Regions from separate parts of the Chryseobacterium carnipullorum genome, predicted to be linked through region 2. Evidence: riboswitches for the same ligand, from Rfam matches in the RefSeq annotation. Region 2 holds a riboswitch; each other region holds the start of a gene.
The links. Region 2 has a riboswitch for cobalamin ahead of metE (5-methyltetrahydropteroyltriglutamate--homocysteine S-methyltransferase). Riboswitches for the same ligand answer to the same signal wherever they lie in the genome.
Positions count from the first base shown of each region.

Region 1: another riboswitch for cobalamin. It lies ahead of EG346_RS23550 (T9SS type A sorting domain-containing protein); the one in region 2 lies ahead of metE (5-methyltetrahydropteroyltriglutamate--homocysteine S-methyltransferase).
Region 3: another riboswitch for cobalamin. It lies ahead of EG346_RS13380 (acyl-CoA thioesterase); the one in region 2 lies ahead of metE (5-methyltetrahydropteroyltriglutamate--homocysteine S-methyltransferase).
Region 4: another riboswitch for cobalamin. It lies ahead of EG346_RS12540 (TonB-dependent receptor plug domain-containing protein); the one in region 2 lies ahead of metE (5-methyltetrahydropteroyltriglutamate--homocysteine S-methyltransferase).

Region 1 covers NZ_CP033920.1:5,211,612-5,219,489, forward strand. Annotated here, with positions in the region: gene EG346_RS25245 (IS1182 family transposase) at 1-364, shown strand, start outside; partial or broken gene EG346_RS23530 (prolyl oligopeptidase family serine peptidase) at 484-834, shown strand; gene EG346_RS23535 (GxxExxY protein) at 875-1,252, shown strand; gene tpiA (triose-phosphate isomerase) at 1,323-2,084, shown strand; gene EG346_RS23545 (esterase-like activity of phytase family protein) at 2,183-3,445, opposite strand; cobalamin riboswitch at 3,692-3,883, shown strand; gene EG346_RS23550 (T9SS type A sorting domain-containing protein) at 3,967-5,091, shown strand; gene clpP (ATP-dependent Clp endopeptidase proteolytic subunit ClpP) at 5,381-6,067, opposite strand; gene dnaG (DNA primase) at 6,187-7,878, opposite strand, start outside.
Region 2 covers NZ_CP033920.1:3,879,399-3,887,276, forward strand. Annotated here, with positions in the region: gene EG346_RS17660 (NADPH-dependent F420 reductase) at 75-677, shown strand; gene EG346_RS17665 (YybH family protein) at 696-1,037, shown strand; gene EG346_RS17670 (KTSC domain-containing protein) at 1,161-1,607, opposite strand; gene EG346_RS17675 (helix-turn-helix domain-containing protein) at 1,942-2,325, shown strand; gene EG346_RS17680 (serine hydrolase domain-containing protein) at 2,457-3,539, opposite strand; gene metE (5-methyltetrahydropteroyltriglutamate--homocysteine S-methyltransferase) at 3,762-6,077, opposite strand; cobalamin riboswitch at 6,451-6,635, opposite strand; gene EG346_RS17690 (Lrp/AsnC family transcriptional regulator) at 6,790-7,251, shown strand; gene EG346_RS17695 (hypothetical protein) at 7,330-7,878, opposite strand, start outside.
Region 3 covers NZ_CP033920.1:2,923,794-2,931,671, reverse strand. Annotated here, with positions in the region: gene EG346_RS13410 (uracil-DNA glycosylase) at 1-189, opposite strand, end outside; gene EG346_RS13405 (acyltransferase family protein) at 343-1,344, opposite strand; gene EG346_RS13400 (GNAT family N-acetyltransferase) at 1,391-1,900, opposite strand; gene EG346_RS13395 (endonuclease MutS2) at 2,034-4,181, shown strand; gene EG346_RS13390 (ATP-binding cassette domain-containing protein) at 4,570-5,235, shown strand; gene EG346_RS13385 (hypothetical protein) at 5,387-6,184, shown strand; cobalamin riboswitch at 6,237-6,415, shown strand; gene EG346_RS13380 (acyl-CoA thioesterase) at 6,532-6,915, shown strand; gene EG346_RS13375 (IS256 family transposase) at 7,061-7,878, opposite strand, start outside.
Region 4 covers NZ_CP033920.1:2,743,012-2,750,889, forward strand. Annotated here, with positions in the region: rRNA gene rrf (5S ribosomal RNA) at 102-209, shown strand; gene EG346_RS12520 (L-threonylcarbamoyladenylate synthase) at 506-1,054, shown strand; gene EG346_RS12525 (nuclear transport factor 2 family protein) at 1,160-1,504, shown strand; gene EG346_RS12530 (CCA tRNA nucleotidyltransferase) at 1,547-2,968, shown strand; gene EG346_RS12535 (YncE family protein) at 3,126-4,169, opposite strand; gene EG346_RS12540 (TonB-dependent receptor plug domain-containing protein) at 4,183-6,024, opposite strand; cobalamin riboswitch at 6,057-6,232, opposite strand; gene EG346_RS12545 (cytidine deaminase) at 6,491-6,973, opposite strand; gene namA (NADPH dehydrogenase NamA) at 7,074-7,878, shown strand, end outside.

The DNA of each region.
Region 1 (7,878 bases), 1.3 Mb from region 2:
TGGTAAAGTGACGAAATTTAAAAAGCTTGACGACAGCATTCATAAACCCCTTTACGATGCCATGCACGAAAAGCTGAACAGAGATAAAAACTACACAAGATACCTCACCAAACGCCGGAGTTCTACGGTGGAGCCTGTTTTAGGCACGCTTATCAATCATCATTCGATGAAACGCATCAATGCTCGCGGCATAAAATCTGCCAACAAGCATGTTTTGATGGCGGCATTATCTTATAATTTAAAGAAACTACTGAAATTTTCTGCCCGAAAAGTAAAAATCAAAGCTCAAATTCAAGACCTTCCCAAAGTAAAGTCTTGGTTTTTGTCCAAACTGCAAAATACGAGTGTTATATCTCTGAATTAAGAGCCTCAAAATATTAAAAATCTACCTGCCAAAAAAGCAAAAACCTCTCTAAAATCGCTTCTAAAGAGGTCATATTTATTTATAAGTTTTGAAAAATAGGAGTTGTGCAACGGTTACCGATGCTTGACGAAAGTATTCCCCTGACAACCAATGAATATGACGAATGGGGAAATCCAAACAATAAGGAAGCTTATTTCTATATGAAGTCTTATTCTCCATATGAAAATATCGAAAAGAAAAATTATCCTAACCTTTTGGTAACAACAGGGCTTCATGATTCTCAGGTACAATATTTTGAGCCTGCAAAATGGGTCTCCAAACTCAGGGATATGAAAACGGATAAGAATGTATTGCTTCTAAAAACTGACATGGATTACGGCCACGGAGGTGCTTCAGGAAGATTTGATTACCTGAAGGATATTGCTTTGGTGTATGCTTTCATGTTTAAACTGGAAGGGATTGATAAATAATTAAATATCACGCAGATTTTGCGAATTTTGCAGATTGACAATGACAGAAAATGAAATTTCATACATTGTTCGAAAATGTATTTTTAATGTTTATAATCAATTAGGTCCTGGCTTGCTTGAATCTATATATCAAAATATACTTATATACGAACTAGAGCAAAATGGATTAAATGTAAAATCAGAAGTTAAACTTCCTGTTTATTACGACAATAAAAAATTTGATTTAAACTTTAAAATCGATATTTTGGTAGAAGAGAAGGTAGTTTTGGAACTAAAATCAGTAAAAGAATTAGAAGCTATTCACTACAAACAACTTTACACTTATTTAAAACTATCTGATAAAAAATTAGGAATACTAATTAATTTTAATACAACAAATATTATAGATAGTATAAAAAGAGTCGTTAATAATCTTTAAATCTGCTAAATCATTAAAATCTGCGCGAAATAAAAATAATAAACAATAATTTACCTAATTATATAAGACTATGAGAAGAAAAATAGTTGCAGGAAACTGGAAAATGAACAAAAATGTCATTGACGCACAACAGTTAATGATTCAATTACTGAGCTATAAAAATAGTAATACCACCCAGTGCGAAGTATGGATCGCGCCGCCTTCTTTATATCTGATGATGGCTAAAGATATTTTCGAAAAAGATGAGATCGGTGTATTCTCTCAGGATATGAGCGAGCATGAAAGCGGTGCCTATACGGGCGAACTTTCTGCTGATATGCTTGAATCTATCGATGCAACTGGTTCATTAATCGGGCACTCTGAAAGAAGACAATATCATGGCGAAACGGATTCTCACTGCAACAGAAAGATCAAATTGGCGCTTGACAAAGGTCTGATCCCAGTATACTGTAACGGTGAAACGCTTGAACAAAGAAAGGCAGGACAACATTTCGAAGTGGTAAAAAACCAGACTGAAGTCGCTCTTTTCACCCTTTCTGCAGAAGAAATCAAAAAAGTAGTAATCGCCTACGAACCAGTTTGGGCGATCGGAACAGGGGAAACTGCTTCTCCGGAGCAGGCTCAGGAGATTCATGCACACATCAGAAGCATCATTGCTGCCAAATACGGACAGGAAGTTGCGGACAAAATTTCTATTCTTTACGGAGGTTCTGTGAAGCCTGATAATGCAAAAGAGATTTTCTCTCAGCCTGATATTGATGGTGGACTGATCGGAGGTGCCGCTTTAAAATTAGAGGATTTTTCTAAAATTATTGAAGGTTTTAATTCGTAGGTTCCGGCTAAAGCTTATTCTTATTGAATTCATTCAAACGATATACAATCAAAAACGGCGGCATCTTCGATGCCGCCGTTTTCTTAAAAAAAATCTAATTATTGAATATCGACTACATACATCGTTCCTTTGTCAACTTTTCCTGTTTTAGGAAGGATCTTGGCTTTCGGATTTCCGTTTCCGTCATCTAAAATTCCAAAATCATCATCATTGAAGACGGCTAGTTTATTGTTTCCTAAATAAACGATTCCTTCAAATTTGTCATGTTCGTATCCTAGTTTTGCCACCAGATCCACGGCTAAAATTTTGGACACCGGCTTGATGCCTGCATTGGTAATTTCATCCCATGTAGACTGCTCTAAGGCTTTATTATTGATTTTCATTCCATCAACAGCTGTAATATCAGCTCCGTTTACATCTGAAGCTCCGGCTATATTGATCCGGTATACTTTTTTGGTTCCGCCCTGAGAGCCAAAGTTGCCATCTCTTTCGATCACAAGGAATTCCGTACTGCTGATGGCTGTGATATCACACACTGAATCTGAAGCACCGCCATTCTGCTTATACAGATACTGTTTTGTTTGTCCTGTCGCTATATCGAAAGAGACAATTCTGGTTAAAGTGGTATTCGTTGCCAAAGCTTTTGTTGGGACATACATCGTAGACTGTATAGTACCAACCAGCATTTTTCCGTCCGGAGTGATGCATAATCCTTCCATTCCTCTATTGGCTCTTCGTTTTGCCAAAACAGCGGGTAATTTTCTTGGCCCGGTATTAACGCCTATCGGACTTATTCTTTCCAACTCCACTCCTTCTGCACTATAATGAACGATGTGGGGACCATATTCATCAGAAACCCAAAAGGTTCCGTCTGCCGCTGCTACAATGCTTTCGCTATCCAGCCCGTAATTGTCTGTTCCCAAAACATTCCCTGATGCATCGTAGGCTGTTTCTCCTGTACTTCCCATTCCTGCAGGATTGGGAAGACCGGTAATCGGTTGGCCGGAAGGATTTTTAAGCTTAATATATTTAATGATCTCGATATTTCCTTCTGCATTAATTTTAAAATGCATAATGGTTGGGGTAAAATTCGGAGCCGGGAATTTTTTCCCGTTCAGATAGTCTGTATTGGGACCACGGTCTGTGATCACATAAAACTCACCCTTTCTGGTAGGATGTGCCGCTGCACCGGAACCAAACCCACCGTTAATGATATCTACACCATTCACTGTTGCTAATTTGGAAAAAGGAAATTCCTGAGGAAGCTTGGTATAATTGACATCCTGGTTATTCATCTTGTCGTCATCTTTACATGATACGAGCGCTGTGAATATGATGGCCGATAACAGCAGTTTTTTCATAATTACTTTTATGCCGCGAAAGTATACATTGATTGTAAACTGATGTTGAATTTAATAACAATTGTATTTTAACAATAAGATCTTTAAATGAATTTATTTTAAACACCGAAATAACCCGAATATTATCAATCTTTCTTTTAATTCTTTATTAAATCAAAAAATCATCTTTCTAAAAGTCTGACAACCGTTAAACAAAAGACTGAAAAGACACGATAATTCACAAAACGGCTTCAAAAATTTATATAATATATTTGCAACAGTTAAGGCTGAACATCTGTTCATTAACAGGGAATCAAGTGAGAAGAAATTCAATGCTTGGGCTGTACCCGCAACTGTAAGCTGTATCAAACTTTGAGTACATAAGGCCACTGGATCCAAGTCCGGGAAGGCGTACTTTGAGAAGCAAGCCAGGAGACCTGCCTTATCTGCATTCGCTTCAGGAAGAGAAGAATCTGAAAAGAGTTCTGTATTCTTTGTCCTGTGGGAAAGTTTCGGGAATAAAACTTTAATTTAATTATATTATGAAAAAGATCTATCTTTTTTTTCTGCTGCTATGTTTGCAGCTATTTTCAGCGCAGTTTACAGAGAATGACATTAAATTCTGGGTAGGAACGGGCTCCAAAAAGGCTTATTTCATCGCCGATTTTAATGACAGTGACAATCCCACATCGTATGCCTGGGGCTATCGTTATGATGCGAATAATCTCACGATGGAAGACCTCATCAATGCTATCGCTGCAGCAGAACCTAAAATAGAAGCAGAAGTTCCTTCTGGTTTTCTTTACAGTTTCAATTACAACCATCACATTCCAAGTCTGGAAGATTACTGGTCTACGTGGTCCGGCCCAACTGCTGAGAATATGAATCTAAATAATGGGGTCAACAATGATCCATTAGTTAATGGAAAATGGTACGGCCTTTCTTTCGGATATGGATTTACCTCTACTACACCACCACTTTCCCATCCTTCGGCTCCAGTGGCTGCTTATCATTCTGCATGGTATAATGCATCGCAGATTACCAACTGGATCGGAACAGGAAGCAATACAAGTCTTATCGTTATCGATTTTGGAACCAGCAGTTCTGCCGGACAAGCTCATTCTTTTGTTTTTGGAATTAAATATAACGGAAGTTTAACCGCTGAACAAGCTCTTCAGCTGATTCATGCACAAGCTCCTTATTTTAATTTTACATCAGGCAGCAACCAGATCAATGCCCTTTCTCTCAATAACTTCACAGGAAATGCATCCGGAACCAATACCTGGAAGCTTTACAAAGGAAAAGACCTTTCAAGCTGGAGAGGACAGACCAATCTTTCTCAGATTCAGTTGGGGAATAACGACTGGCTGGGCCTTAGCTTCGGACAGAGACTGCCATTTACTCCACGAGAAGCTTCGAACCTGACGTTAGGTGTTTCTGATATCCGTAAAAAAGAATTGAGTATTTACCCAAATCCGGCAAGTGATTTTATCCAGATAGAAACTTTGGAAAGTATTAAAGAAGTGAACATCTACGCTGTTTCAGGAGAAAAGGTATTGACTGCAAATACTGCAAGAATCAATATTCAGGCCTTGAAAACCGGAATTTATATGGTGGAAATTAAAACATCGAAGAATACGATGGTTCATAAGATGATTAAGAAATAAATGAAATGCACATCTAGTAGTGTGTTTTTTTGAACCACCCCGTCAAAAATTCTTTGAATTTTCGCCACCCCTCCATGGGAGGGGAATTGGAGTCGACGAATTTTTGTAATTATGAAAATCTAAGATTTTCATACAACTTAAGTGACCTTCTTTTCGTACAGCTTTTAAACTTAAAAATAAACTAAAGTGTAAAAAAAGATTTTGTCTCTTTTGTGATTAAGATAAAAATCAAGCAATAAAAAAACGCACCGAAAATTCGGTGCGTTTTTCAATATTCCTGAAAAGGAAATTATTTTTTCTCTGTAGATCTCTGTAAAACTTCGTCTACCATTCCGTAGCCTTTCGCTTCCTCAGAAGTCATCCAGTAGTCTCTGTCTGAAGACTTCTCTACCCATTCATAAGTTTGTCCTGAGTGGTGACCGATGATCTCATAAAGCTCCTGCTTTAATTTAAGCATCTCTCTTAAGTTGATCTCCATATCTGAAGCTACTCCCTGAGCACCTCCTGAAGGCTGGTGAATCATTACTCTTGAATGCTTAAGCGCTGAACGCTTTCCTTTTTCTCCTGCTACAAGTAATACCGCTCCCATTGAAGCTGCCATTCCTGTACAGATTGTAGCTACGTCCGGTTTGATGATCTGCATTGTGTCATAGATTCCTAACCCTGCATAAACACTTCCTCCCGGAGAGTTGATGTAGATCTGGATATCCTTGGCAGAATCAGAACTTTCCAAGAATAAAAGCTGAGCAGTTACAATGTTGGCCACCTGATCATCAATTCCTGTTCCCAAGAAGATAATTCTATCCATCATCAGACGTGAAAATACGTCCATCTGGGCAACGTTTAATCTTCTTTCTTCCATGATATATGGCGTAAGATTGGTTGGACCATACATTCCCATATACTGATCGGTAGCAAGACCGTTATTTCCTAAATGTTTTACAGAGAAATCTCTGAATTCTTTTTTAATGTCCATATTTCTATTATGTATTATTAAATATTTTTCGAAGTTTAAATTACAACTTTTATTCCTAAAATTTTATAGGACTTTTTGTCAGAGAATTCCGGCCTGATGATCAGCGGTATGTCTGCAATCTATCTTTTTCTATCTACGTAAATACCTTTGATAGGGGAATATTCAATAATATCGCTCAATCTGATGGAGGCTTGTTTCAGCAGGGTAATCTTTTTGATCAGCTCATAATATTTCACTTCATCCGTTTCACTGTACTGGTCCAGCTGTTTTGCAGTTTCTTTAATAAGATAATCAATATATCTGTATTTGTGCAGCAAAACATCTCCCTGAACCTGTTCCGCTATTTTGTCACCATAATTGGGCGGATAAATATTTCTGGAACCCCAGTTTTCCAGTTCATCCAGAGGAATCAGGGCATCTACTACCTTTGAAGTTATTTCTTCATCCATAAAAGCCACAAAAAAGTTTCCGCTTCTCAGTTCATCCTTTTGAATTCCTTCTTTCACCTGGTTGATGATAATTTCATTGCCTTTTACTAAAAAATTATACTGCTCCTCTTCAAAATGCAGAAGGATTTCTTCAATAACGGTAATCTGATATTCTTCGTTTTTATCGTTGGTTCTTTTTAACACAATATCACCAAACATCAGCATGTGATCGACGAGTTTGCTTTCCATAAACAAAACGTCGTAGAGATAAGGATCTTCTTTTTCCTCGTCCAGAGGTACAATTTCAAGCTTAGCCGGAGTTTTCTCTTTTTGTTGCTGAATGTGCTGGGTTTGATTCTGAGTAATCTGTTTCTGAACATCCAACTCGTTGAAAAGACTCTGTTCGGACAATCCGAATTTATTGGAAACCTCTTTCAGATAGACTTCCCTTTTCAGGGCATTCTGTACGAAAGAAACCGATTTTACAATATTCTGGATGGCTTCGGCTTTTTTTATGGGATCATTTCCGGCATCTTTTAAAAGAATATCTGCTTTAAAGTCAATGAAATCCGTCGCTTCATTTTCGATGAACTTTTCTACATAATCCTGCGGATGCTTTCTGGCAAATGAGTCCGGGTCATCACCTTCCGGGAAAAGCAGGACACGAATATTCATTCCCTCTGTCAAAAGCATATCAATACTTCTGAAACTGGCTTTGATTCCTGCATTATCACCATCAAAAAGAATCGTTACATTTTCCGTCAGCCTTTTGATCAGTTTAATCTGCTCGATGGTCAAAGACGTTCCTGAACTGGCCACTACATTTTCGATCCCTGACATATGAAGCGCGATCACATCCATATAGCCTTCTACAAGAAGACAGTTGTTTTTTCTGGAAATTGCCTGTTTGCTTTGATTTAACCCGTAAAGAACATTGGATTTATGGTAAATCTCTGTTTCCGGTGAGTTAAGGTATTTGGCTGTCTTGACATTATTCTTAAGAATTCTGGCTCCGAAACCTAAAACCCTGCCCGAAAAACTATGAATAGGAAAAATAACTCTTTCTCTGAAACGGTCGATTCCGGATGGTGTGTTTTCAGGAAATATAGAAAGTCCGGATTTTTCAAGAATATCTTTCGTATAACCTTTTTCCTCGGCATAAACAGTGAAGGCATTCTTCTTTTCTACGGAATATCCAAGCTGAAATTTTTTGATGATATCATCTTTCAGCTCACGCTCTCTGAAATAGGCCAAACCAATACTTCTCCCTTCTTCCGAATCCCAAAGAATCTCCTGAAAATATGTGTTGGCAACTTCATGAATTTTATACAGCTGATCTTTTTCGGTCTGTGCATGTTTTGCTTCTTCAGAAAACTCACGCTG
Region 2 (7,878 bases):
CCATACAATTTAGTAACTACTTGCAAAAATAACTATACCTTCTGATATTTGCAACTCAATTTAAATAGTAAATTATGAATATTAGTTTCATCGGTGCTGGAAACGTAGCATCAAGTCTTGGGTCCTTATTTACGAATGCTGGTCATACCGTAAAATACGGAACACAAAATCCGAATGATAGTCAACTGCCTGTTGTGGATGCTATTTCCTTTGGGGAAGTAGTGTGTTTTGCTATTCCTTTTTCTGCAATGCACGATGTTTTGACGGCAAATAAGGAAGCTTTAAAAGGTAAAATTGTAGTGGATATTACGAATGCTATCAACATTTCTGATTGGTCTCCTTTGTTTTTAGGTGAAGACAGTGGTGGCGAACAAACGGCTCGTCTATTACCCGAAAGTAAAGTAGTAAAGGCATTCAATACCATTTTTGCTGATGTGATGAAAGAAGATAAACAGCTGTTTGATGGTCAGAAATTAACGGCTTTTATTGCGTCTGATGATACAGAAGCGTCTGCAACAATAAAAAAATTAGCTGATGATGCTGGTTTTAATGGGTTTATTGTTGGTGGAATTAAAAATTCCCGTAATCTGGAAGCCATTGCACAATTGAATATTGCTATTGCTTTTGGGGGTGGTGGAACAGATGCAGGTTTTACCTATTTTCAACGAAAAAATTAAAAGATGCCGAAACCTACAATGAAAGTCTGGACTGATGCCTGGCGTAGTGCAGATGCCGAAACTTTCAAAAATGTGTATTCAGAAACTGCTTTAATTTTTCCCCCTGGCAAACCAGCTATTAAAGGAAATGAAAGTATTCTTGAATTTATGAAAGGCGGCTTGGGTAGAGTTGATGTGATTTTTGAAGCAGAAAATCTTATGGTCAGCGAAAATTTAGCATTTGAGTTTGATATTTTCAAAGATATTGAGCTGTTAAGTAAGAAAGTTATTGGTGAAGGTAAATATTCCGTTACCTGGGTTTTAGAAAATTCAGTTTGGAAGGTTCAATGTCATACCTGGTCTATGCCTGTAAAATTGTAAATTTGTCGCCGATAAACGATAAATATAAATCACTTGTCTGTAAAATGTCAAGTGTTTTTTTTTGATCATAAAAAAAGGCTTTCAGAATGAACTGAAAGCCTATATTATATGGTAGTTGGAGAATTAATCTGCCATCGCCTCACCGGCTTTTCTGTAGATAAAACTTCCGTAAATGTGTCTTCTTGCAAAACGGCTTGGAGAATCAGAATTCACCATTTTGATATACGTATTTCTTGGAACACCAATATATTCATACATATTTCCGTTCAGATGCTGAACCTTCAACACTGCTTTCTCAAGATAAAAATCCTGAATATTAGATTTTGTGATCGTTTCCGTGTATTCTTCTTTGTATTTTTCCTGCGTTTCCTCGTTGATGCTTACCAAAAAGTGGTAGGCTTCAATCACGGCCTTGCTTTTTTCTTCTGCTTCCAGCTTTCCGGCTTCGTCATTGGCAAATTTATCAGGATGCGAATCTTTCATCGTATTTCTGTAAATTGTTTTTAATTCCTTTAAAGTGACAGTTTTATCAACTCCAAGAAGCTTTCTGTGTTCACCAACTCTTTTCATATGTATGATCCTTTATTTCGGGGTGCAAAATTAAGCTTTTTAATTTGAAAATCGTAAGTTATTCAGTATTAATTTATTTCATGTTTAAGAAATAAATAAAATCCACTGTGTTTTTTGTTTTTTACCAAAGGGATAAGCTCGTTAGCCTTGTCAAGGTTTTAAACCTTGACAAGGCTTCCTCCTGAAATCATCTCTTCAAAGGAATTTATTTAGGTAAAAAAACAATAAATGGATCCTTCAGTTCTTGCTACGATTCTGAACTCAGCATCCTTAAAATACAAATGATAGATGATTTATTCGTCCTTATTTTTTTTATATTTGTAAAAAAGCAAATATGCAAAAAGAAAAATTACGTACAGTACGAAAGAGAAAAGGATATACTCAGCAGCAGATTGCTGATATTCTTGCGACCGATGTATCTAATTATAGCAGAAAAGAAAGTGGTGATGTGAGGATTATACAAAGGGAATGGGACAAAATTGCTGCTTTTCTGGAGGTTCCGCTAGAGGAAATTTACGAAGAAGAGGAAGCTACAACGATCATTAACAATAATAACTCAACATTTAATGGAGCTGCCTCTGGTGGCGGAGGTGGAAATGTTAATACATTCAATAATGAACTCAGCATTTCTTTAATTAAGAATTTGCAGGAATATATTAGCTTGCTCAAAGAAGAAATCAGCAGGCTTAATGAGAAGCAGAATAAATCGGGGAAATAATTCTCAGAATAATACAATATAAAAGCGCATCAGAATTCTGGTGCGCTTTTTACATTGGATTTCAATTCTTTAGAAGATGAATATTTTGTAATTTCCTTCATTATTGAAATAGAGCTTATAAGAGCTTGAATTTACTTCGTCTCAATGTCAATAACTTTCCTGCCGTAATTTCCCAGATATTCTGTTACAAGCTTCTCATAGACTTTATAGCCATCATCCACATTAGTGAAAATCACAATCCCGTCTTTCGTCTTAGGGATGATAACGAACAGGGTCTGTACTCCTTTGTCTGCTCCGCTGTGTGACAATGCGATATTTCCATCGCCCAAATCGTAGATTTCAAAGCCCAGACCAAATGATTTCCCTTGTTTAGTAGTCACCTGACTGGTTTTCATATCTTTAAAAACTTTTTTAGAAAGTCCGTCACCATTCATCACACTGATTAAAAACCGACTGTAATCTGATACAGTGGTCATAAGATCATCTGCTGCATTGGATGTTTCTGTTTTTACGGTTTCGTACATTTTACCGTCTTTATCATAGCCTTCTGAAAATCGTATCACATCTTTTTTTTCATTCCAGATATAAGAGGTGTCATTCATCTTTAAAGGGCGAAAAATAAGTTCCTCGGCAAGTTGATTAAGTGTTTTGTTGAATTTCTTTTCCAAAGCTTTTCTCAAATATTCAAAACCTTCTCCTGAATACTGATATTTTGTTCCTGGATCAAACTGAAAATTCAGTTTTCCGTCAGCATTCATCCAACGCCAGTTAGGAAATCCTGTTTGGTGGCTTAAGATGATTCTGGTTGTCAGCTTTTTATTTCTGGGATCCTGCGCAATATCAGGATCTGTCCAGTACTTGTCCAGAGGCTCATCAAGATTCCATTTTCCTGCACTGACCAATTTTAAGACCACGATGGCTGTCATTGGTTTAGTGAGGGAAGCTACATTGAATAATGTATTTTCAGGTGCTGCATTTCCTTTCCTCAATGTTCCATAGACTTTTATCTTTTCAATTTTTCCGTTTTTAATAATGCCAAGTCCAACATTTGGAACTTTATTTTCCTTTATCCACCGTTCAAAATCTTTGTCATTATCCGTTTTAACGCTCTGATCCGATTGTTGATCCGGTTTCAGATCAGGATTTTTTTCGGTCTGTGCAAATAAATTTGATGTGATGATGCACAGGCTTGCAACGATGATGGTTTTTTTCATTAGGGATAATCGTTTGATGATGGATTTGGTATCAAAACTACGGTAATTTTTTATGTTGAAAAAAATATTTTGAGATTAATTTGGCTAACATTATTTCTTAAAAAATCCAACAGGAACGGGCTTAAGACCACTTGTCATTTAATTTGCATAACAAGGTCTTTAGCCAAAACATAAAAAAGCAGAAGTAAAAACTCCTGCTTACAAATTATAATGATTGTATCTTTAGCTTTCCTGTAGTACATAAGCTGCGGCTGCTTCCCTGGAGGCTTCCACCATTGCAATCAACGCCTTTTCCGTTTCATCCCAATGACGGGTTTTCAAACCGCAATCAGGATTTACCCAAAGCTGCTGTGCCGGAATGACGGCCTGTGCTTTTTGCAGCAGATAAATCATTTCCTCTTTGGAAGGAACCCTTGGTGAATGAATATCATACACTCCCGGACCAATCTCATTCGGATATTTGAAATCAGCAAAAGCCTGCAGCAATTCCATCTGGCTTCTGGAACATTCGATGGTAATCACATCAGCATCCATATCCGCAATATTCTGAATGATATCATTGAATTCAGAATAGCACATGTGTGTATGAATCTGTGTTGTATCTTCTACCCCAGAAGCTGAAATTCTGAAAGCTTCTACAGCCCATTCCAGGTACTGCTGCCATTCGGATTTTCTGAGAGGAAGTCCTTCTCTGATGGCTGGTTCGTCTATCTGGATAATTCGGATGCCTGCTTTTTCCAAATCGTTTACCTCATCGCGGATCGCCAAAGCAATCTGTTGACAAGTCAATGAACGAGGTTGGTCATCACGCACAAAAGACCATTGAAGAATGGTTACAGGCCCTGTCAACATTCCTTTTACCCATTTTTGAGTGAGAGACTGAGCATACTGAGACCAGTAAACCGTCATTGGATGGGGTCTATGCACGTCACCATAGATGACCGGAGGTTTCACGCAGCGGCTTCCGTAACTTTGGACCCAACCGTTTTGAGTAAAAGCAAATCCTTCGAGCTGTTCGCCAAAATATTCCACCATATCATTTCGCTCAAACTCCCCGTGAACCAATACATCGATGCCGATTTCTTCCTGCCAGCGGATCGTTCTTTCCGTTTCCTTTTTTAGCAGATCATCATATTGTGCGGCAGTCAGTTCCCCTTTTTTGAATTTTGATCTCCAGGTTCTTACTTCTTTAGTTTGAGGAAAAGACCCGATGGTGGTCGTTGGAAACATAGGAAGTTGCAGAACTTTTTGTTGCTCTTCTTTCCTTGTACTGAACGGGTTGTTTCTTTTTGCATCATCTTCAGTAGTTACCTCTACACGGTCTTTTACCTGCTGATTATGGATCAGCGTTGACGTTTTACGGGCATCAATGGCTTTTTTGTTCTCGGCATATTGCTGTAATGCCTGGTAATCTGCTTTTCCGGAAGCCAGTTTTTTTAGTGCTACTATTTCATAGACTTTTTGTTTGGCAAAAGCCAGCCACTGTTTGATCTCAGGCGATAGAATATCTTCATTTTTTTCTGAATCAAGATCGAAAGGGGAGTGGAGAAGTGAGCAGGATGGAGCGATGAAAACCCTTTCTGAACCGATGGCATGGATTGCTTTTTCTATAAATTGTAATGATGTTTCAAAATCATTTTTCCAGATGTTTCTTCCGTCTACAATCCCTAAAGAAAGGCTCAGTGTCTGAGGAATAGCCTGTAAAGCCTCATCCAGCTGTTCAGGAGCGCGAACCAGATCAATGTGTAAAACATCCACCGGAAGTGAAGCTGCCAGTGAAAGATTATCTTTTAAACCATCAAAATACGTGGCCAAAATGAACTTTAAATTCGGAAATTGTTTTCTGATTTCCGTATAAATCAATTGATAGGTTTTCTTTGCTTTTTCATTTAAATCCAATGCTAGGAAAGGCTCATCAAACTGAATATATTCTGCACCGTGATTTTCCAGTTCTTTTAAAATCTGAATATACACCGGAAGTAAGTTTTGAGCTAAATCCAGCTTATCGAAACCTTCTTCTTTTTCTTTTCCTAATAATAAATAAGTCAGCAAACCGATAATGACAGGTTTTGCATTGATTCCGGCTTGTTTTGCGCTGATGAATTCCTGGATGATTTTATTGGAGAATAATCTGAATTCCTGATTTTTTTGAAATTCAGGGACTATATAGTGATAATTGGTGTCAAACCACTTCGTCATTTCCATTGCGGTGATATCCAGACCGTCTTTTTGAAAACCTCTTGCCATCGCAAAATAGAGATCAGGTTCAGATTTTTTGAAAGCAATTTCCTGATAACGTTCCGGAATCGCTCCCACGGTTAAGGTCATGTCTAAAACCTGGTCGTAGTAGGAAAAATCGTTACATGGAATAAGATCTATTCCGGCTTCCTTTTGCAGGTTCCAGTTGCTGTGTACGATGGTTTTGCCAACTTCAAGTAATTCGTCTAAAACGATTTTGCCCGACCAATAATTTTCGCAGGCTTTTTTCAATTCTCTGTTGCTACCAATACGCGGATAGCCAAGTAGGTGTGTTTGCATTTTCTTTTCAACTTTTTAATTAAATAATAATGGTAAAGTTCTTTTAGAATGCTTCGCAATGCCGACGATGAGAGGTTTTCAGAAATAGAATAGATACAGTGAGGGCGTAATTTGAGAATAGGTTTAAAGTTTTTAACGCAAAGTTTTAATTTAAATTCCTTTATAGGTTAAGAAAGCAAAAAGGAATCAATAAATTGATTTTATGAAGCTAACGTTTTATTTATAAGCTTCATCAGCGATTAATCACATCTCTTTGCAACCTAAAATAAGGCATTAGTATAAAAAATATTTGCGTTTAAAATCAAAACTATTGAAAATTAAACGTTCAAAAAGTATCATCTGTATGACTTAAAAAGCTTCAAACCGCGAAAGCATTGTCCATTCAGAATAGGCAGGTCTCCTGGCTTGTAACAGTTTTTATCATCCTTCCCGCTTTCGCAGTGGATATCCATGGATAAAAACCTTTGATGCGTTACTTACAGTTGCGCGACAGCTCGTGATTCTCACACGATTCCCTATTAATCTACGTTAAGTAAAACCTCTTCTGTTTGATGAAGAATGTTAAAGAACAAAATCTGGAGTAAAGGTATTGATTAAAGTGAATTGATTGGTATAATGATTTAAATTAAGAATATAATTCTTTCGTTATTTTATTTTAAAGTTAAATATTCTGTACATTTGAAAAAAATAACCCTAAAAAGAATATTATTCTGTGGAAAGACTTGACGAAAAGGATCTTCAGCTGCTTAGAATCCTTCAAAAGAATGCGAAACTGACGGTAAAGGAGCTTGCAAAAGAAATTAATCTTTCACCATCACCTGTTTTCGAACGGGTGAAAAGGCTGGAGCAGGAGGGATACATTAAACATTATGCAGCGGTTCTGGAAGCAGAAAAACTGAATCGAGGTTTTACGGTTTTTTGTCAGATCAAACTTAAGATCCATGACCGTTCCGTGGGAAATCAATTTGTGGAAGAAATTGTACAGATTGACGAGGTTGCCGAATGTTACAATATTTCCGGAGATTTTGATTTTCTGCTCAAAGTTCAGGTAAGGGATATGAAGCATTACCAGGATTTTGTATTCAATAAACTGGGTTCAGTAGATTCCATCGGTAGCGCGCACAGTACTTTTGTGATGGCTGAAGTGAAAAACATTCATGGAGTGAATATTTAAAAAAATAAAAACAGTATCCCAACGAATACTGTTACTATAATTTTTTAATCATTCAATTTTTCAATCTTTAAATCAAAATCACGGCTCATCACAATCTGCCTTCAGTTTTGTAAAGACCTTATCAAATTTTTCATAGAGCGTTCCTTCATCATTCGGGTCGGGTCTGAAACTACCATTGGCACAGTTGTAAAAGCCGAAACCAATCAGTTGAATCAGGGCATAATCATCTTTCCTTGGATCGTTGAATTGGGCCTTGAATTTATCCATTACTAATTGTGGATTAGAATTTTCTTTGCTTTTGGCTTCGGCAAAGTTTTTCCAGACGGTGTACATTTTTTGTTTGTCGGGAGAGGAAACTGCATCAATATATTCTTTGCAGGTACTGTAATATTTGCTGTTTTTCAACGAGGCAGGATCAGAATAGGCGATAAGATCTTCTTTTTTCAGCTGATATTCGTTTTCAAAAGTCTGAATAGTTTCCTGGTGAAGTTTTTTCCACTCCGGAAGATTGATGACCAGTATACCGTACAGCTCTTTTTTCTTTTCCTGGTATTGTTTTTCCAGTTGCTGCAGATAGATGTTTTTATTTTTTCTTACATCGTCCAGATCAGAAAGTTTAAAGACAGT
Region 3 (7,878 bases), 960 kb from region 2:
ATTATGATAAGGATCCTGACCAATAATCACAACCTCAACATCGTCAAAAGGTGTGATTTCCAGGGCTCTGAATATTTGATTTTTAGGAGGAAATACTTTGGTGGTAGCATATTCCTGTTTTACTTTTTCCCAAAGGGTTGTAAAATAGGCTGTACTTTTTATTGGGGCTAAAACTTCTGTCCAGGTCATGAGTTCGATAAGATAATTTGAAAATAGGTGTTAATATAATGATATAATTTCTGTTCCACAGGAATTTCAGTACAAAAATATTCTTTAATTCCTGGATGACCAAATCTGACTATATGATGATGATATTGCTTAATGACTGAGATTGAAAATGATCTATGCTTTAAATATTTTCACCTTTTTTTCAATCCATAGGTAAGAAAAATAGGACAGCACTATTGAAAACCCGATCAAAAGAAAATTATTAATATGATAGGAATCTACAACGACAATGTTCTGTTTCTTTACTATATAATGAATGATATACAGTGAGTACGAAATATTACCAAGAAAATAGACAACTTTTGTTTCTAAAAACTTTTTGACAAGGCTTTCTTTTTCTGAATACAGATGTTTTATAATCATTGCAGACAGTAGAGGAATAAAGAATATCCCCCTTCCAGTATAAAGCAAGGCTAAAAATAAAATAACAGCTCCATACACATAAAAATTACTTTTCTTCATCTTTATTTCCGGTAAAAATGCAATCCCGATTCCTATACAATAAGAAGAAACTGTTCGCACTAAAGAATTTACTCCAAAAACAATATCAAGGTATTGTGAAGATCTGTTTATGGTAAGCGGCGAATGATCAAAGTACATATCTGGTAAATAAGAAATAATCCCTCTGAGAAATAATCCTGATGCGATGAGGATCCAGCTGTTTATTTTATATCGTATGATGGCCCAGAGCATGAAAGGAAACATCAGATAACACATCCATTCCGTACTTAAAGACCAATACACTTCATTGAATGAATAATTGGGATTGAAAAAACACTGGAGAAGTCCTGCATTAATTAAAAACTCAGACCAGGAAGGATCTTTTGCAATAAAAAGCACGATAAAAACAATGGAGAAAAAATACACCGGATAGATTCTGTTGATTCTTTTTTTATAAAATGTCGCGGCATTATCAAAAGTCAGGTGCCGAAATTTTCCGGAGTATGATACCGCAAGAAGAAAAGCGCTGAGTACAAAAAAAATATCTACAGCAACGTACCCTTTGCCAATTACAGACTGAATCCAAAAACTTTTAAAATAAGTGAAATGGAAAAACGTCACCCAAAGTGCTACAATACCTCTAAGTCCGGTTAACGATTTTATTTCATTTCTCATGTTATAAAAAAACAATATTGCCTTTCCGGCGATCAATGGTTAAAAGTTAATTTCCTTTATATAAACTAAAAACAATATTGTCCGGAAAACCTTCATCTATTCTTCCTTGTTGCAAAACAAAATTGTGTTTCAGTAATAACTTTTGGGAAGCCTCATTCATTGTATTGGTGAACGCTAAAATTTCCTGTAAATTTAATTCATTAAATCCAAAATTTAAAACAGAATCTACAGCTTCCGACATAATTCCTTTCCTATGATGATCAGGTAACAATTCATAACCAATCTCTGCTGTTTTCCTGTCTTCAGAAAATTTCCAGAGACAAATGGTTCCGATAAGATCGGGTTGATCTTTGTAAGAGATTCCGAAGAAAATAATTTCTTTAGTCTGAGTTCTCCTTTTGATGCTTAAAATAAACGCCAGCGCATCATAATTAGATTTTGGTGAAACTCTTGTAACGAATTGATTAATCAATGGATTGCTCCTGATCCGTAGAATATCTTCGACGTGATTTTCATTAATTTCTTTTAAGATCAATCGTTCAGTTTCTAATTTCATCTTCCAAATGTACTAAAAACGAATGATCAAAAATCTCCTCCAGGTTCAATTAATAGACGCTGTCAACTATTCAAATTAGCTCATTTTCAAATTGTCCGTCAGCAGATTCACATTTTCTCACTAAATTTGCAGTGTGTATATAAATAAAGAAGATTTAAACGAATTAGAGTTTCCGCAATTGCTCGCGGAGATCTCTCCATTTGCGTACTCTCCGAAAACGAGAGAAAAAATTCTTCAACTTCGTCCCATGGAAATTGACGAGGCGGAACTTTCCCTGAAAAAAACGTCGGAATACCTCTCGAGTTTTGAAAGTTCAAATGCGATTCCGTTTGATGAGTATGAAGATATTGAAAGTGAGCTGAAGGTAATGCTGATCGAGAATTACCGTTTGGAAAACAATGCTTTCATCAAAATAAAAACCTTAACTGAACAGATAGGAAAGCTTCAGAAGTTTTTCGCCACCATGCCGGACACCTTCCCTACTTTAATAGGTGATGTTTCTGTGCTGGAGTTTAAGAAAGAGATTATTGATAAGGTAGACAAAGTCTTTAACCGTTTTGGAGAAGTAAAAAGTGATGCTTCTCCCGTTTTAAAAGAACTGAGAGCCGAAATCCAGCACGCTAAAAAAGCAATACAGGAAAATTTCAACCGCGCATTGTTCAATTACGGACAAAGTGATTTCCTTGATGATATCCGGGAAACTATTATTGAAGATCAGAGAGTTTTAGCCGTAAAATCAGGATTTAAGAAACGAGTTGCGGGAAGGGTTTTAGGAATTTCAAAAACGGGTTCCATTACCTATATGCAGCCGGATAGTGTGGTAAAACATTACTTTAAGCTTAAGGAAAGTGAAGAGGAAGAGAAGAAAGAAATTGATAAGATCCTGAGAAAACTTACCGCTGAACTGGCAGAATTCCAGCCTCAGCTATGGAAATATCAGGTGTATATTTTTGATCTTGACCTGACGAGAGCGAAAGCAAAATTTGCTGAACTGGTGAACGGAATACTTCCAAAAATCAACCGTCACAGAACGCTGAAGCTGAAAGATGCATTCCATCCTCTGTTATGGCTTAGAAATAAAGTAGAAAACAAGACGATCTTCCCACAGACGCTATCATTAACGGATCACAACAGAATTATCTGTATTTCGGGACCGAATGCGGGAGGAAAGTCCATCACTCTGAAAACAGTCGGATTGCTTCAGCTGATGATCCAAAGCGGAATTCTCGTCCCTGTGCATCCAAGATCTGAAATGTTCTTTTTTGAAAAGATGATGACAGATATCGGAGACAACCAGTCGATCGAGAACCATTTGTCAACGTATTCCTCAAGACTTAAGAAAATGTCGGGAATCATCCGTGAGGCGGATGCGAATACCCTGCTTCTTATCGATGAATTCGGAACAGGATCTGATCCTGAGCTCGGTGGTGCACTGGCGGAAAGTTTCATGGAGTATTTCTATGACAAAAAAAGTTTTGCGATCATTACGACTCACTATACCAATATCAAGCTTGTCATTGAAGAGCTTCCGAATGCTGAAAATGCGGCCATGCTTTTCGATGAAGAAACACTTGAACCGATGTATAAACTGGAGGTAGGACAGGCAGGAAGTTCATTTACGTTTGAAGTAGCGGAGAAGAACAGAATTCCGAGATTTATCATTCATGCTGCCAAAAAGAAAGTAGAGCATGATATTGTTAATCTTGATAAAACGATTGTAAAGCTTCAGCAGGAAAAATTTGAAGTTGAAAAACTGAAAACCGATCTGGCTGAAAGAAAAGAATCGGTAGAAGATAAACGCGACAATCTCCAGAAACTTAATGAACAGTTGCAACAGAAACTGTTCAATTTCCAAAAATTGTATGAGGAGGAACACCGCAAACTTCAGTTTGGGAATAAAATTGAAACATTTATCGACAGTTATGTAAAAGGTAAATCGAGAAAGGATGTAGTAAAGGATTTTGTGAAAATTCTTGAGCAGGAAAAATTCAGGAAAATTGGTGCGGATAAAGACGAAACCAAGCGTCTTCAGGTGGTTAAAAGAAAGATCACCCAGCAACTGAAAAAGGATGATGTGATCGAAAAAATCGCTGAAACCAATGAAAAACTGGAGGAGAAACGTAAAACCGACCGTGCCGTATGGATGAAAGAGGGACAGCGTGTGCGTATTCCCGGAAGTACCAGCGTAGGAACGATTGAAAAAATTTCCAAGAATAAAGTGATCGTGAACTATGGAACTTTTAAGACAACGATTAATGCGGATGAACTTGAGAGAATTTAATGATGTTCATTTAAACATAAAAATAGCGCTGAATGTTCAGTGCTATTTTATTTTAACTCCTAAACATTGCCTATTGAAGCATACAGATCAAATTTTCTTGTTATTTTTGGATCATGGATAAAAGCTTACGTGTCCTTTGGATTTTTTATAGAAAATTACTAATCCCTGCTATTTCATTTTCGCTGTTACTGTGCTTCTTTACTCAATTGAGCATTGAAAATTTTGGATTATGCTTTTTTCTTATCTTTCCTCTGCTCCATTTTTTCATTTATGACATACGGCTCAAAAACGAATATTTTTTTTACGCCAATTTTGGATTTTCAAAATGGTTTTTGTGGGGATTCACGGGATTATTAAGTTTAATGATCAAAGTTATGACGCGATTCCTATGAACAGACTTCACATCGACAGTATCACCAAATCTTTTGGCGGAAGAAAAATTCTGCAGGACATCTACCTAAGCTGTGAAACTGGTAAGATTGCAGGTATTCTGGGTCCTTCGGGTGGTGGGAAATCTACCTTATTCGAAATTATCTTTGGGACAGTAAAAGGGGATACACAGTTTATTAAATTAAATGAAACGATTCTTAAAAGCTTATCGGACAGGAAAAATAAAATTGCCTATCTACCCCAGCGCTCTTCATTTCTTCCAAAAGAATGTAAAATAAGGAAGCTTATTCCTTTGTTCTGTACCCTAGAAAATACGGAAAAACTTTACGGTTTAAAAATGATACAACCATTTTTGGATGAAACCGTAAGAAATCTTTCTGGCGGTGAAAAAAAAATTATTGAAACCTTGATTATTACTTATTCAGATGTGGAATTTGTTTTATTGGACGAACCTTTCAGCGGCGTTTCTCCTAAAGCTGTTGACGAACTGGAAAAGATCATTAAAAGCCAGGCCCGGTACAAAGGTATAATCATCTCTGACCATCATTACAAGACCTTATTAGAGATGTCCGATGATCTTTATCTTCTCTCAGATACTTATTTGCGAAAAGTCCAGGGGATTAAAGAACTACAGCAATTCAATTACCTTCCTAAAAATCAATAATCGCATGAGATATCAGCAGCAGGATATGATTAATGAAGAATTTTATGTTTATTTCGGAAGGTATTGATCAATTTAAGCAAATACAACAAAATTTTAATGATCAAAAAAAACATTTAATTTATATATTTGAGGGATCAAAAAATTTCATAAAATGATTTCCGTAAACAGAGCATTGTACTTATCCGCTTTCAGTCTTTTTTCTTTAGCATTTGTGAAAGGACAGAATAAAGTTCCTTTCGGTGTGGTAAAAGCTGAAGAAGGCTATGCCAATGTACGTGTCCACAAGGATGACTACAGAAAAATAGTAGACAAGATCAGAATGCGCAAAGGAGATGTATTTGTTTATGTAAAGCCTGCCCCGGGAGAAACGGAATGGATATGGATCAAATATCCCGAAAAGCAGGATGAGGAAAAACCTTTTGTGAGATATGAAAATCTTGAAAAGGAAGGAATGGTGAATAAAGGCCGTATCGCTTTTATCGACCAGCTTCCACAGTTTACACCGTCTAAATCCAAGAACGGAAAATCACTTATCTTTACGGACAACAGCAATCCTAAAATACCAACTTCCCAGAGAACAAAAGTAGTCATCGATGTGTATCCATCGAACGCCGGCTACAGAAAACAGGAAAAAGATGCGAATGGAAAGATTCTTACTATAGATAAAGTAAAACCCTGGGGAATCAAGGATGCACTTCCGGAAGGCATGACAGAGATCAAATCGATCCGAGTTCAGCAGCCCGGACGAGGTTCCGTTTTTGTAAGGGAAGCCATTAAAAATATGTTCCAGCCTACAATGGATTTCAATAATGTAGGAGTAACGGCTCTTGACAATGATCATATCTATCTTTATATGATCAACGGCTCGGGTGAAAACCGGTATATCACGCTTTGGGCCATCAAGGAAGGAAGAGTGATGAGCCAGATTATTTACAATAGTCCGGAATAATTGCCGTTTTTCTCTGTAATATTCTTATTTTTGCCCTGAAAAAGTATAACGCTTATTCATCACAGAAACTGGTTCTGCTTAACGCAGATGAAAAGGGAACCGTGTGAAAATCACGGACTGTCGCGCAACTGTAAGTAACTGAAGTCTTTATCAAGGATCCACTGTGCAGGGCACGGGAAGGAGATAAATGATGTTACAAGTCAGGAGACCTGCCTATTTCTTTAAACAAGAAACTTTCGCGATTTGAAGTTTATTGATCTGATGGACTGCTTCAGGAATTCCTATGATTCCTGTCATGGCTCTGTTATTTTGATAGTATTTCATTTCGCATTAATTAATAATGAAATATGACGACAGAAGAAAGAATTGCAGCATCCGAAACCAGAATTTTTAAAGCGGTTTTTCCAAATACCACCAACCATTACGATACACTTTTCGGAGGTACTGCTATGCAGCTGATGGATGAAGTAGCCTTTATCACGGCAACCCGTTTCGCAAGAAAAAGAGTGGTAACCGTAAGCAGCGATAAAATCGATTTTAAAAAACCAATTCCAGCAGGAACGATTGTAGAATTGATAGGGAAAGTTTCCTATGTCGGAAAAACGAGTATGAAAGTGAATGTAGAGATCTATACAGAGCAAATGTACTCTTATGAAAGAGAAAGAGCGATCGTTGGAGATTTTACTTTTGTGGCTATTGATGAAGAAAAGAAGCCTATCAGAATACTGTAATAAAAATAGTTTCGGACGGCCAGAGGCCGCCCGAAACTATTTTTACAATTGGGTTCTTTTGCCTTGAAGCAAAATGAACCAAAAATTCAAGACTGGAAAGACACTATCCCACAAAGTGTGTAAGTTAAAAAGTTAGGCTTGGATTTTATAATCTGAGCCTTTTTTCAAAAATAAGGATAAATTGATTGAGAACAATGCCCCAATTTTGGATAGGCATCGTCCATTTTTTAGTAGCTTCTTTTAATGCCAGATACACTGATTTCATTACGGCATCATCGGTAGGAAAAGACATTTTGTTTTTGGTGTATTTTCGGATTTTTCCGTTTAGATTTTCAATTAAATTAGTTGTATAAATGATTTTTCGGATCTCTAAAGGAAAATCAAAAAATACAGTAAGTTCATCCCAATTGTTTCTCCAGGATTGGATAGCATAAGAATATTTACTTTCCCATTTATCTGCAAAATCATTGAGTGCTTGTTCAGCTGCTTGTTTTGTTGGAGCGGTGTAAATATGCTTCATATCGGCAGAGAATTCTTTTCTGTCCTTCCATACCACATATTTGCAGGCATTTCTGATCTGATGCACAACACAAATCTGGGTTTGAGATTCGGGAAAGACAGAGCGGATCGTCTGGGTAAATCCGTTTAAATTATCGGTGGCGGTGATGAGAATATCCTCCACACCACGGGCTTTTAAATCTGTGAGAACACTCATCCAGAATGCTGAGCTTTCATTTTTTCCAAGCCACATTCCCAATACTTCCTTTCTCCCGTCACGGCTTAATCCAACAGCCAGATAAACTGTTTTATTAATGACTTTGGAGTTTTCCCTTACTTTGAAAACAATCCCATCCATCCAGACAATGAGATACAAATCTTCAAGCGGGCGGTTCTGCCAACTTACTGCTTCACTTGCAACCGCATTGGTTATTCGTGATATGGTGGAAGTAGAAACCTCAAAAT
Region 4 (7,878 bases), 1.1 Mb from region 2:
GTTTTTATCGATAAACCAGACAAGAGATATAAAGATAGTAGATAAGAGACATAAAGTCTCGAGTCTCAGGTCTACAAATCTCACGTCTTATATAAAGCCTTTAGGGTGGTTTTAGCGGTGGGGCTCACCTGTTCCCATTCCGAACACAGAAGTTAAGCCCACCAGCGCCGATGGTACTGCGAAAGCGGGAGAGTAGGCCGCCGCCAGTTTTTATTTAAAAGTCTCATACATTTATTTGTATGAGACTTTTTTTTGTGATATACTCCAAAGGTGACAAAAGATAATAGACAAGAGACAAGAGATAAGAGATAAGAGATAAGAGATAAGAGAGGGAATAGACCACCGCACAAATCATTCATCATTCATCATTGATAAGCTAAATACAAAGTGTATTTTTTACACAACATAAAATATTCATCAAAACACAACATTTTAACACTCTATTTTTTGGCTGAAGCATCTTGTTTTTTTACCTTTATACACGGGTTTCATGCCCTGTTGAATTATGGAAAATATTATTGAAATACTAAAATCCGGCGGAACAATTCTTTATCCTACAGATACGATCTGGGGAATTGGATGTGATGCTACCAATATAGAAGCAGTCAATAAGATCTTTGACATCAAAAAAAGAGAAAAAAATAAATCCATGATCATTCTTGTGGAATCTGAAAAGAGACTTCAGGATCTGGTGGATGTTCCGGAAATGGCATGGGAAATTATGGATCTTAGCGAAAAACCTGTAACGATTGTTTATGAAAATCCGCGTGGACTTCCCAAGGAACTACTTGCTGAAGACGGTAGCATTGGTATCAGAATGATAAAAACAGATTTCTGCAGAAAGCTGATTACAAAATTAAACAGACCCTTAGTTTCTACGTCTGCCAATTTCAGTGGTGACAAAAGTCCTCTGAAATTTTCGGATATTTCACCGGAAATCGTTAAACTGGTGGATTATGCTGCAGAAGATGATAGAGAGAAAGTTTCAAAATATTCAGGTTCTTCAGTGATAAAAATATGGAATGATAACAGGATTAAGGTTCTTCGTGAATAAAATTCTATGTAATTCACTCAATTTAAAATCTTGTCAACATATATTGGCAGGATTTCTTTTTTTAAATTTCTATCTTTGCATTATTCAATTCATAAAAGACGTGCTATGAACCATGAAAATTTTGCTGAAGAATGGATTAATGCCTGGAATTCTCATGATCTGGATAAAATACTATTCCATTATGCTGATGATATCGAGGTGACTACACCCATGATTACTTTGGCTACAGGAGGAAAAGAAAATACTTTGAAGGGAAAAAATGATGTATGGGAATATTGGAAAAAAGCATTGGAAAAATTCCCTGATTTGAATTTTGAACTTATCAAATCAACAGCAGGAGTAAATTCAGTGGCTTTGTATTATAAATCTATTATGGATAAATATGCCGTAGAAGTCATGTTTTTTGATGATGAAGGAAAAATTAATAAGATGTATGCCCATTATGATTAATGGAAAAAGACATTGCTAGAAAAGACGATCTATTTATTAACGATGAAAATTAATCTTACCCAAAATAAAAATTTAAAACTATTCAAGATCATTGCTGATGCGGCAGAAAAAAATAACCAGTCCGTCTATATTGTCGGTGGATATGTCCGTGATCTTCTGATGAAGAGAACAGCATCTACCGATATCGATTTTGTGACTGAACAAAGCGGCATTGAGCTGGCTGAAACTGTAGCAAAGGACCTTGACCCTAAATTGAAAGTTTCAGTCTTTAAAACATACGGAACAGCGATGATCAAATATAAGGATCTTGAGCTGGAATTTGTAGGTGCCAGAAAAGAAAGCTACACCGAGAACAGCAGAAAACCTGAAGTTGAAGGTGGAACTTTGGAAGACGACCAGAAAAGAAGAGATTTCACCATCAATGCGATGGCAATTTCTTTAAATAAGGCTAATTTCGGAGCATTGATCGATCCCTTTAATGGAGTTGAAGATCTGGAAAAAGGAATTTTAAGAACACCTTTGGAACCCGCACAAACCTATTCCGATGATCCGTTGAGGATGATGAGAGCGGTTCGTTTTGCCTCTACATTGAATTTTGTGATCGAAGAGAAATCTTTGAACGCCATTAAGCAGGAAGCAGAAAGAATCAAGATTGTTTCTATGGAAAGGATCATGGTAGAGTTCAATAAGATCATGATGTCCAAAAAACCTTCTGTAGGTCTAGGATTAATGGAGGAAACTGGTCTTTTAAAATTAATCATTCCCGAGCTTATAGAACTGAAAGGAGTAGAAGAAGTAGAAGGACAGACTCATAAAGATAATTTCTACCACACTTTGGAAGTAGTAGACAATATTTCTGAAAATACAGATAATCTTTGGCTTCGCTGGTCAGCATTATTGCATGATGTAGGTAAAGCTCCAACCAAAAAATTTGTTGAAGGTACAGGATGGACTTTCCATGGCCATGAGTTTCTAGGCTCAAAGATGGTAAAGACTCTTTTCCACAGACTGAAACAGCCGCTGGGAAGTGATATGAAGTACGTTCAGAAAATGGTAAAACTTTCATCACGACCCATTGCTCTGATCACGGATGATGCCTCAGATTCTGCATTGAGAAGACTCTTGTTTGATGCCGGAGAAAATCTGGAAGATCTTTTTACCCTTTGTAAAGCAGATATTACTACCAAAAACTCTAAAAAGCAGGAAAGATTCAAAAAGAATTTCGAATATGTAGCGGTGAAGGTCAAAGAAGTAGAGGAAAAGGATCAGGTACGTAATTTTCAGCCGCCAATTACCGGAGAAGAAATTATGAAGATGTTTAATCTTAAACCCGGAAAAGAAATTGGAATCCTGAAAGAGAAAGTAAAAGAAGCCATACTTGAAGGAGAGATCCTGAATGATAAGGAAGAAGCCGAGAAATTTGTGATCGCTGAAGCTGAAAAATTGGGATTAAAGTATAACTAAATTAAGACTTAATAAAAAGGCTTCGGCGGGATAAATCCCGCCGAAGCTTTTTTTATCAGTGAAAACAAAATCAGGCCGCTTCGAAGAAGCGGCCTGAAAAAAAACACAAATGATGAAAAAAAATAAAATTTATAAATAATACCGAAGTATTAATGTCTTAGTTTGGATACACTGAATTAGACCCTATTCCCGTAGTAAATGCTCTGATGATAGCTCCTGAAGTATTATAAACTACAATTTTACTAGCCTGGGTAAATCCATTTGAATCAGAAGTGAAAATTTTGTCGTTAATTACACTGAATCCATATAAAGCAGAATAGGCGTCAACACTGTTTGCTACTGTAAATAGTGGTGAAGTAGGAGCTGTTGTAGCACTCATATCCATGGTGTATACATTTTTCCCTGAGGTAAAGTAAAATTTACCATTCGAAATTTCAAGGTTTTTAGCATTCGCAATACCTGTTAAAGTCGTTGTCTTTGTAAGGTTTCCTGTGCTTGAAATCTGATAGATATAAGAATCAGCAGTTCCGGCAGCAATAGCATACACGTTTTGGTTGTTTGAAATGATCTTATTGATATTGACGTTAGGTAAAGTAATGGTAGACTGAACCTCATTTGTAGAAGTATTGATATAAGAAATCTTATTTCCAAAACCGAATGATGCATTCTGTACAAAGATATTGTTTCCGGCTTCTACAATTCTTTCAGCAGCATCTGTAAAAGGAATTTTCTTAATGAAAGAACCGTCAGAGATCTTATAAATGCTCACAAACTTATCACCTCCATATTTATCATTCGTTACATAAATATTATTGTTGGCAAAAGCCATATAACGTGGATTATTAAGTTCAGCTGTGATTTGGCCACCCGCTTTAAAATTATATCGGTTTGCCACCTGGATCTTATTGGAATTATTCAACAGAAGATACGCGTTGTCACCATTGAATGCAATCATTTGTAAAACATCCCCTAATTTCGCTCCTCCGTTATTAAGGGAGAAAACATTGTCCTGTTTAAGGTTCAGGTCTGCACTTACAAACGTTACGTCACCTTCAGGCTTTCCAAAGGTACCTTCATTAGCGATCAAAAAACCATTGCCGTAGAATATTTCCGGCTCATCATTGTTATCACTGTTACACGATACAATGCCCAAGAGAAGGGTAAAAGCAAAAAGAAAATGTAAAAATTTGTTCAGTTTCATAATATTTTTAAGTTTAAAAATTAATCGTTGCGTACACACTGTAGTTCCTCTTCGGCATAGGATACAAAGATACCGTCTGATACACCGTATTGGTAACATTGTTCACTTTGAATCCTAAAGTGTATTTCTTGAAAATAGCCGCAGAAATCCCTGTATTTAAGATAAAATAAGGATCAATGGCAGTAGATCTTTGCTGATCGGTAGTCGTATAGGTAAGACCGTTGAAAAGCCCTTGAGCATAGACGCTTAGGAAAGAATATCCGTACTCTATATTTCCCACCGCTTTATGCAGGGGAACATACATCCGCTGCAGTTGGGTGTCTTTATTCACTGATTTTGAATAAGTATACCCTGCATCAAGTTTCACAGAATGTTTGCCCAATTTTTTATTCCAGGTAACCTGCGATTCAAAACCGTAAGATTCTACCCTTGCCGTATTGAATGGAGCCCAGTATCCTAAAGGCGTAGGAAGCCAGTTAATAAGATTTTTGATGTCCATATAATAAGGACTTAAGGTGATCTTAAAATCTCCAAAACTGAATTCATGGTCCATATCGATATTCGTAGAAGTTTCTGGAAGTAAATCTAGATTTCCTCCCGGCTGCCAGTAGAGATCATTAAACGAAGGGAATCTGAAGTTTCTAGAAAAGTTTGCCCCAACATGATACCAGCGAAGCGCATTCCACTTTCCTGAAAAAGAATAAAGAAGAGGAGAAGAAATGTTCTCCACAAAGTCTTTCTTGATTCCTGCTTCAAAACGAAGATCTTTTGTAGCAAAATACCGGATCAAACCAGCCAGCGAACCTACATTTCTACTGATACTTCCAATTCCGGATTCATATCCTTCTCCTTTATTTACCTGAAATTCTCCAATAGCATTAATGTTGATTTTTGGAGTGATGAAATAGTTGAAGTCATTTTTGAAAATGTAATTCTTTCCCTCTGCACCACTGGCTTTAGGAAGATTAAGACTCGAAAAATACTGGAAATTATCTTCCGTGTACGCTGCTTTTAAGCTGTTCGAAAGATTATTTTTTTGAATATCCCATGCGATCAGACTCCTCAAAGTCTGCGCTTTATATTTTGTTCTGTTGCCGTTATCCTCAAAAATAGGATAGTGCTGTGATGCATCGAAGATTTGATTCTGCCACGAAATCGTCTGCTGATCAGCAATTTTATAAGAAGCTCCAATATTCACTGAAGTATTGTAATACCTTCCGTTAACGTTATTGAATCCTGTATTTCCTACAACAAACTCAGGAACTTTATAGTCATTCTGACTCGTGACGTAGCTTCCTGAAACTTTAACACTTAGCTTATCATTACTGAAAGAAGCCTGTGCAAAATTATTATACGTATCAAAAGAAGCAGCTTCCGAAAACACAGAAGCTTTAAATCCTCTGTTGAAATCTAAAATATTGTTTAAATGAATGCTTCCTCCAACAGCACCACTGCCGTAAACCACACTTCCGCCGCCAGCCTTTACCTCAATCTGATCATATCCGAACAATGGAATATTATTAACATCGCCCTGTCCTAAAAAACTGGAGTTAATGTTGATTCCATTCCATACAAAAGCCGTCTGCTGCGCAGTTGTTCCACGGAACGACGGCGACGAAACAGCACCACGGCCATTTTCCTTGATGTAAATAGAAGACTGATACCGTAAAAGTTCAGAAAGGTTCGTTGAGTTTTTCTCAACATCTTTTGGGTTAATGGTGCGTACCGGATGAAAAAGCTTTACTTTATTCATCTGGTTGTCAAAAATATAAATGGTGTCTACCGCCTTCTCCTGTCCCAAAAGAAAGCTGCCATAAGACGAACAAAGCAGTACTAAAGATCTTTTTATATCCATACTATTTTACTTTTCCTCCGAAAGTAATGTGTTTTTTAGTTACAATTTTGGCAGGTCTCCTGACTTTCGCATTCTGCACCTTCCCGTATGAACAGTGGTTTTTTGCAGAAACTTTTATAGCGATTTACAGTTGCGGGGACAGTTTGGGCATTTCACCCAATTCCCTATTATTTCCAATATGCTGGAAACCAAAATTTTTGCAAAGATAACTTTTTAAATCTATTGCACAAAAAGACAGAAAAATCAATCCCGAATCGTCAACTTTGCTCTGCACAACTAAGCAGAGAAGTATTGATGTTTGTATTTAAACGTAACCATTCACCTGCAAAGCAGAATTCATCATTGACATAATTTTTGAAAGTAAAATACCTCATCGTGAAAAGGCAATGATGATTGGTAAGAAAAATTCATCCTTTATCTGCAAAGCAAAATTCACCATTGACTACTTTCCATTCACTTTTCTCCTCTACAAAAATGTAGAATCAAAATAAAAAGGCAGCAGATCTTTAATGGATGATACCTTAACCACCTCATCATTCATGCTTGAAAAATAAAGATCTATATTCTCATTCTGCTTCGTTTCATATTCTATTAAACTCTGCCGGCAGGCTCCGCAAGGTGGAATCGGAGGATTTTTCTCATGGAATTCCTTAGGACCTCCCACGACAAAGATCTTCTTTACTTTTACGTCCGGAAAGTTGGCTGCTACCCAGAACAAAGTGGTTCTTTCTGCACACAATCCTGACGGATAAGCTGCGTTTTCCTGATTGTTTCCCGAATAAATTTCGCCGTTTTCCAACAAAACGGAACATCCTACCAGGAAATTAGAATAAGGCGCATAAGCATTTTCACGGGCTTGTATCGCTCTCTTAAATAGAGTTTTTTCTATTTCATTCAGTTCACTGCTGTTTTTAAAGTGCTCGTAACTGATCTGTATGTCTTTTTTCATATATTAGTCAGACTAAAAAGGGGGGCTAAATTTACTTCTTTTTCATCAGGTGGACAATGTTTTTTTTGTTCAGCATTAAATTGAAATTCAAAAAAATAAAATGATATACACTTCAATACAATTCAGAAATATAGAGCTAAAAAACAGATGGGTAATGTCTCCCATGTGTATGTATTCTTGCGAAAACGGTATCGCAAATGATTTTCATTTTGTACACTACGGAAGCCGTGCCCAAGGCGGAACAGGTCTCATCATGGTAGAAGCTACAGGAGTAGAACCCAGAGGAAGAATTACCAATCACTGTATGGGAATCTGGAATGACGAGCAGGCAGAAGCGTTGAAGAAAATCGTCGGTTTTGTTCATTCCCGTTCAGAAAGTAAAATTGGCATCCAGCTTGCCCATGCAGGCAGAAAAGGTTCCACCTGGAATAATTTGCAGATTCCACTTGAAGAAGGCTGGGAAACGGTGGCTCCAAGTGCTGTTCCCTATCATCCGTCTGAGAGAATTCCGCATGTTCTCACTGTTGAAGAAATCAGGGAACAGGTAGAAAATTTTAAAGAAGCTGCAAAAAGAGCGGTCAAAGCGGGTTTTGATGTTATAGAAATTCATGGAGCTCATGGCTATTTGGTTCATCAGTTTTTATCCCCACTCTCCAATATCCGGACAGATGAATATGGTGGAAGTTTTGAAAACAGGATCAGGTTTCTGCTGGAGATTGTAGATGCGGTAAACGAAGTACTGGATGAAAATACAGCCCTTTTTGTAAGGATTTCAGGAACAGAATACGCTGAAAACGGATGGGACATCAATGACAGTGTAGAACTGGCCAAAGTTTTAAAAGAACATTCCGTAGATCTGGTAGATGTTTCAAGTGGAGGGAATATTCATGGAGCAAAAATATCTG